2 linked regions of the Celeribacter indicus genome follow. The protein of the gene in region 2 interacts with the protein of the main gene of each other region in a pairwise test. Links are inferred from orthologs where the notes say so. Each region holds a gene or a part of one and is shown on either strand. Other genes may lie near its edges.

The links. The genes of interacting proteins can lie anywhere in the genome.
Region 1: the proteins of mobA (region 2) and P73_RS08055 interact in binary tests that used the Escherichia coli proteins (3 or more experiments, as listed by UniProt). The link is inferred for Celeribacter indicus from one-to-one orthologs.

What each region holds. Positions count from the first base shown.
Region 1 is NZ_CP004393.1:1,590,584-1,593,647, forward strand. Bases 9-3,001 are described here. They hold P73_RS08055 (molybdopterin molybdotransferase MoeA), read right to left. Parts: upstream 2,095-3,001; coding sequence 922-2,094; downstream 9-921. Other genes in these bases: lexA (transcriptional repressor LexA), read right to left, coding at 9-584; moaC (cyclic pyranopterin monophosphate synthase MoaC), read right to left, coding at 2,095-2,571; trpC (indole-3-glycerol phosphate synthase TrpC), read right to left, coding at 2,583-3,001. Outside these bases: more of lexA, read right to left, coding at 1-8; more of trpC, read right to left, coding at 3,002-3,064. UniProt on the Escherichia coli protein: Catalyzes the insertion of molybdate into adenylated molybdopterin with the concomitant release of AMP.
Region 2 is NZ_CP004393.1:731,163-734,027, reverse strand. The notes cover bases 56-2,849. They hold mobA (molybdenum cofactor guanylyltransferase MobA), read left to right. Parts: upstream 56-1,043; coding sequence 1,044-1,655; downstream 1,656-2,849. Other genes in these bases: P73_RS03725 (isopenicillin N synthase family dioxygenase), read right to left, coding at 1,940-2,849; P73_RS03730 (sulfurtransferase TusA family protein), read right to left, coding at 1,652-1,897; P73_RS03740 (DUF2478 domain-containing protein), read right to left, coding at 446-967. Also shown: more of P73_RS03725, read right to left, coding at 2,850-2,865. UniProt on the Escherichia coli protein: Transfers a GMP moiety from GTP to Mo-molybdopterin (Mo-MPT) cofactor (Moco or molybdenum cofactor) to form Mo-molybdopterin guanine dinucleotide (Mo-MGD) cofactor.

The sequences.
Region 1 (3,064 bases), 860 kb from region 2 along the record:
TAGCGCTTGAGCGTGGTCTCGTAGCCCTCGACCATGGCCACGACGATACCGCCGGTCTCCGCGCTGGACGTTTCCCGGATCACGACGATGTCGCCGCTGTTGATCCCGGCGTCGATCATCGACTCGCCCTTGACCTCGAGCGCGTAATGGTTGCCCCGCCCGGAGAGCATCGAGCCCGGCACAGCGACGGTCACCGCCCCGTCCGCGATCGCCTCGATCGGCACGCCGGCGGCGATCTTGCCCATGACGGGCAGGCTCACGGCGGCGGCGGAGACCTCAATCGCGGCGGCGTGCGGCGGCGCGTCGGGGCGGTCGCCGTCGATCACGCGGGGGGCGAAGCCGGGCGCGGTGCCCGCCGTGCCGGCGAGGCTGTCGGGCAGTTTCACGATCTCGATGGCGCGCGCGCGATGGGCGAGGCGGCGGATGAAGCCGCGTTCCTCGAGCGCGGTGATCAGCCGGTGGATGCCGGATTTGGAGCGCAGGTCGAGCGCCTCCTTCATCTCGTCGAAGGAGGGCGGCACGCCGTCCCGCGCCATGCGCGTGTGGATGAAGTCCAAAAGCTGGAGTTGTTTCTTCGTCAGCATCTGCTCGCTCCTCTGTCCCGTCTCCTGCGGGTGTCGCCATTGCGCGCCGGTCGTGCCGCCGCCCCCGCGGGGATCCCGGAGCACCGGCACCGGCGGCTGCGCGCCCGATATGCGCATCCCGCCCGTTTCCGGCGCCCGCCCGAAGGCGACAGGTCCGCCCGTCTCCACGAGATGCCAGACGGCTTTCGACGCATGTTCTGAAAATGTTCTACCGGTGTTCCCGAAATGTGTCAACTTTCCTCTCCTTCGAAACGGAGGCGTCCGGCGCCTCGGGAGCAGGAAAGAGGGACAGCGGTTAATTCGGGGTTAAGCGTGCCGCGGCGGCGGGGCGGGCGCCTCAGATCGCGAGGTAATCGACCGGCTCGCCCCTGCGGCGGGCGGGATCGTGGGGCGGGCGCAGGATCAGCGCATCGGCGCGCGACAGGATCGAGACGAGCGAACTGTCCTGGCTGGCGAAGGGGCGGATGCCGCCGGCCTCGCGGATCGCGCGCATGTAATGGGTGCGCGGTCCGTTCGCGGCCACATCCTCGAGCAGGGGCGCGCTCTGCGGCACCGGCGGGGCGGGCGGCAGGCCCTGCATCGCGGCGAGGGCGGGCAGCATGAAGACCTGCGCCGTCACCATGGAGGAGACGGGATTGCCCGGCAGGCCCAGCATCACGGAGCCGCCCATGCGCCCGGCCATCAGCGGCTTTCCGGGCCGCATCGCGACCTTGTAGAAGGCCCGCGCGAGGCCGAGGTCCGCGGCGACCTTCCCGACGAGATCGTGATCCCCGACGGAGGCGCCGCCGATGGTCACGATCAGGTCCGCGCCCCCGGCCAGCGCGAAGCTCTGGCGCAGGAGGGGCTCGTCGTCGGGCGCGATCGGCAGCACGCGCGCCACGCCGCCCGCCGCCTCCACCATGGCGGCGAGGCCGAAGGTGTTGGAGGCGATGATCTGCGACGGGCCGGGCTCTTCGCCGGGCATCACGAGCTCGTCGCCGGTGGCGATGAGCGCGACCTCGGGGCGGCGGTAGACCTCGACCTCCGGCAGGTTCATCGCCGCGAGCAGCACGACATCGCGCGGGGTCAGCCGGCGCGGGGCCTCCAGCCGGTCGCCGGCGCGGAAATCGCCGCCGGCGGGACGGATGTTGGTGTTGTCCCCGATCGGTGCGGAGAGGGTGATCCGGTCGCCCGCCCGCGTGACGTCCTCCTGGATGACGACGCGGTCGGCCCCGGCGGGCACCGGCGCGCCGGTGAAGATCCGCACGGTCTGCCCGGTGCCGACGGTCCCGTCGAACCCGTGGCCCGCCGCGCTTTCGCCCACGACGGCAAAGGACGCGCCGGGCGCGCAGTCGGCGGAGCGCAGCGCGTAGCCGTCCATCGCCGAGGCCGCGAAGGGCGGCTGGTCGCGCCGGGCCAGCGCATCGCGCGCGAGCACCCGGCCATGGGCGGCGCGCAGCGGCACGGTCTCCGTCGGCAGCGGGGCGCAGAGGGCGAGCACGTTCTCGAGGGCGTCGGACACGGAGATCATCTAATCGGCCTCATAGGTGCCGGATTTGCCGCCTTCCTTGCGCAGCAGGCGGGTGGAGACGATCTCCATCCCCTTCTCGGCGGCTTTCAGCATGTCGTAGACGGTGAGCGCGGCGACGGTGGCGGCGGTGAGCGCCTCCATTTCCACCCCGGTCTGGCCGGAGGTCTTCACGCTCGCGCGGATGCGCACGCCGGGCAGGCTTTCGTCGGGGGTGAGGTCGAGCGTGACCTTCGTCACCGGCAGGGGATGGCAGAGCGGGATCAGGTCGGCGGTCTTCTTCGCCCCCATGATGCCCGCGAGCCGCGCGACGCCCAGCACGTCGCCCTTCTTCGCCGTGCCCTCGGTGACGAGGGCCAGCGTCTCCGGCCGCATCCTCACCGCGCTTTCCGCGATGGCGAGGCGGTCGGTCACCGCCTTGCCGGAGACATCGACCATATGGGCGTTTCCGCCCTCGTCGAAATGGGTCAGCTCCGCCATGCCGGGCCCCCTCACATCCTGCCGGAGACCGGATCGGCCAGCAGCGCGCGCGTCGCGGTTTCCACGTCCTCCTGCCGCATCAGGCTTTCCCCGATGAGGAAGCAGCGCGCGCCATAGGCGGCCATGTCGGCGAGGTCGCCGGGGGTGAACAGCCCGCTTTCGCAGACGAGCGTCCGGTCCGCCGGCGCGAGGCGCGAGAGCGTCCGCGTGGTGTCGAGCGAGGTCTCGAAGGTCTTGAGATTGCGGTTGTTGATGCCGAGGAGCGGCGATTTCAGCAGGCTCGCGCGCTCGAGTTCCCGTGCGTCGTGCACCTCGACGAGCACGTCCATGCCCCAGTCCGCCGCCGCCGCCTCGAGCTCGGCGGCCTGGGCATCTTCGACCGAGGCCAGGATGATCAGGATCGCATCGGCGCCCCAGGCGCGGGCCTCCGCGACCTGATAGGTGTCATACATGAAATCCTTGCGCAGCACCGGCAGGGCGACCTCCGCCCGCG
Region 2 (2,865 bases):
TCTTCCTGTGCCCGCAGGAGGAGGCGGCGCGATCCGGGCCGCCCGAGGCGCCGCGCGCCCCCGGACCCGTCCGCCGTCATCCCGCCCGCGCGTTACGAACGCCCGCACGATAGTCCCCCTGCCCGAGCCGAGGCAAGTGCGGAACACCGGCCCTGCGTCACGACGGCGGCACGAAAAAAAGCCGCCGATAAACCGTCCGGGAGGAGAGGAGACGGTCTATCGAGCGGCTTTGAAGGCGCCCGAGACATCGGAACGCTGTCTTCTATCGCGGCAGTGCCTTGCGATGTCTCCACTATGCGGCGAACATGCTGCGGGTGCAAAATCTCTCCGGCCGTCGTGGCTGCGGGATCCGTTGCAATCGGTTACTTTGCTCAACATTTGACCGAATTTAAAGCATAAGCGCAAGAATTAGGCGATTGTGAGGCGAACCGGGCAGGAAGACGCCTCAGATCTGCGGCTCCCGGTCGGGGGCGAGATGACAGGCACACCAGTCGGCAAGCCGCGCCGCATCCGGCGCGACCGGCTCCGCGAATGCGCCCGCGAACCCGAGAAATCCCTCGAGGTTCTGCGCGTTCAGACCCACGAGCACGGGAATCCCGCGCATCAGCGCCTCCCCGATCACGCCGCGGAAGCCGCGACCCGCGATCTCCTGCTTGCCGAACTTGTTGACGATCAGCAGCTCCGGTGCGGCCTCCAGCGCGGTTTCGGCCGCCGCCACCGCATATTCGAGCCCCGCGGGATCAAGCCGGCAGCCGCGCGCGAGCGGGCCGAGGCTCTGGGAGATGGTGACGGTCGCGCCGGAGGGCAGAAGCCGCAGGTCCATCGCGCAGCGGGCCTGTCCCGGCACATCGCGGTTGATCTGAACCGCCCCGGCAAGCCGGCGCCCCTGCGCTAGGAGCCGCTCGGCCAGCCCGGCCAGAAGCTCGTCCGTGCTGCCCGCTTCGGTGCCGATGACATAGCCCAACATGTCCTGCCCCTTGATCTGTCCCTCCACGGGCATACAGAATGGCGGGCAACGGGAAAAGGACAAAGCGAGCGGGCAGATGGAACAGGTGGCGGGCGTCGTGCTGGCGGGCGGACAGGGCCGGCGGCTCGGCGGGATCGACAAGAGCCTCGTGACGCTCGGGGGCGTGCCCCTCGTCGCGCGGGTGCTGGCGCGGCTCGCCCCGCAATGCGCCCGGCTCGCGATCAGCGCGAATGGCGACCCCGCGCGCTACGCCGCCTTTGGCTGTCCGGTCCTCCCCGACGCCGATGGCGAGTTGCAGGGGCCGCTCGCCGGCGTGCTCGCCGGCCTCGACTGGGCCCGTCGGGAGGGGTTTGCCGCACTCGTCACCGCCGCCACGGACACGCCGTTCCTCCCCGAAGATCTGGTCGCCCGCCTCTGCGCGGGGGCGTCCCGGAGCGGACTTGCCGTGGCCGCGGAGGAAGAGGCCGGAGGCGTGCTGCGCTGGCACCCGACCTTCGCGCTCTGGCCGGTCGCGCTGCGCGGGGATCTGCGCGCGGCGCTGCGACAGGACGAACGGCGGATGCGGCGGTTCGCCGAAGGACAGGGCGCGGTGCCGGTGGTCTTCGCCTCCGGTCCGGTGCCGCCCTTTTTCAACATCAACACGCCGGAGGATCTGGCGGAGGCCGAGCGCCTGCTCGCGCAACTCTAGCCGCGGCGGATAAGATAGCGCCGGACCCCCTCCGCCGTCTCTTCCACGCCGAGGAAGTCATGCCCCGCCTCCGCACAGAAATGCGGTACGTCGATCACCGCGGCGGGGTCGGAGGCCACAAGGCACAGCACCGCCCCCCGCTCCATCGGGAGAAGCGCCTTGCGCGCCTTCAGCACCGGCAGCGGGCAGATCAGCCCGACCGCGTCGAGCTCGGCATCCCAGGAAGGGGTCTCGTCCGTCATGTGCCGAGGCTTAGGCCGTCCCGCGCGCCCTGTCCAGCACGCTTATTGCGCGGCCTCGGCGGACAGATAGGTCTCGTCGAGCCGTGCGCGCAGATAGTCGGCGGCGCGGACGGGCGCGTAGTTCGGCGGTCCCATCCGCGGCAGCGGGGCAATCAGGCTGTCCGGGTTCGGATCGAGGTAGAAGGCGGCAAGCCGGCGCGGGGTCTCGGGCGTCAGGATCCGGTGCGCGGCCGCACGATACTGGTCGTTCGACCAGCGCATGAGGCAATCCCCCACGAGCACCGCGAGCGTGCCGGGGATCTCCGGCAGGTCGACCCACTCCCCGCGCGGCGTCAGGACCTGAAGCCCGGACGCACCATCCGTGAGCACGACGGTGAGCGAGCCGTAATCCGTCTGCGCCGGCCCCTGCCGCGCCTCGGGCGAAAGCTCGGCGGGCGGCGTGCCGTGGTAGTGCGACAGGCGCAGCGTCGCCATCGGCTCGGAGAAATGCGGCTGGAAAAACCCCGCGGGAAGCTCGAGATCCCGCTCCACCGCCTTCAGCAGGAACCGCCCAAGGCCCAGCATCTCCTTGTAGTAGTCTCGCATCGCGTCGCGGAACGTGTCGATCTCGGGCCAGAGGTTCGGCGCGCGGAACGGCTCCCCCGCCAGCACCCGCGGATCCTCCGGCGTGAGGTCGAGCCCCATGCTGAAACTTTCCTTGCGCAGGTGGGCCCGCGTGATCTCCACCCCGACCCCCGCCCAACCGCGATTTGCCTTCGAGCGGCGGATGTCGAGCTGCGACTTCTCCGCCTCGGGCAGGGCGAAGAAGGCGTCGGACGCCTCCCGCACCTCTGCGAGCAACCCGCGCGGTATGCCGTGATCGGACAGGAGAAAGATGCCATTGGTGCGGCAGGCGGCGCCAAGACTTGCCGTGAAGGCGTCCGGATCCTTGCCGGTGACGAAAAGCTGCCAATTGAGTACCGGTATCA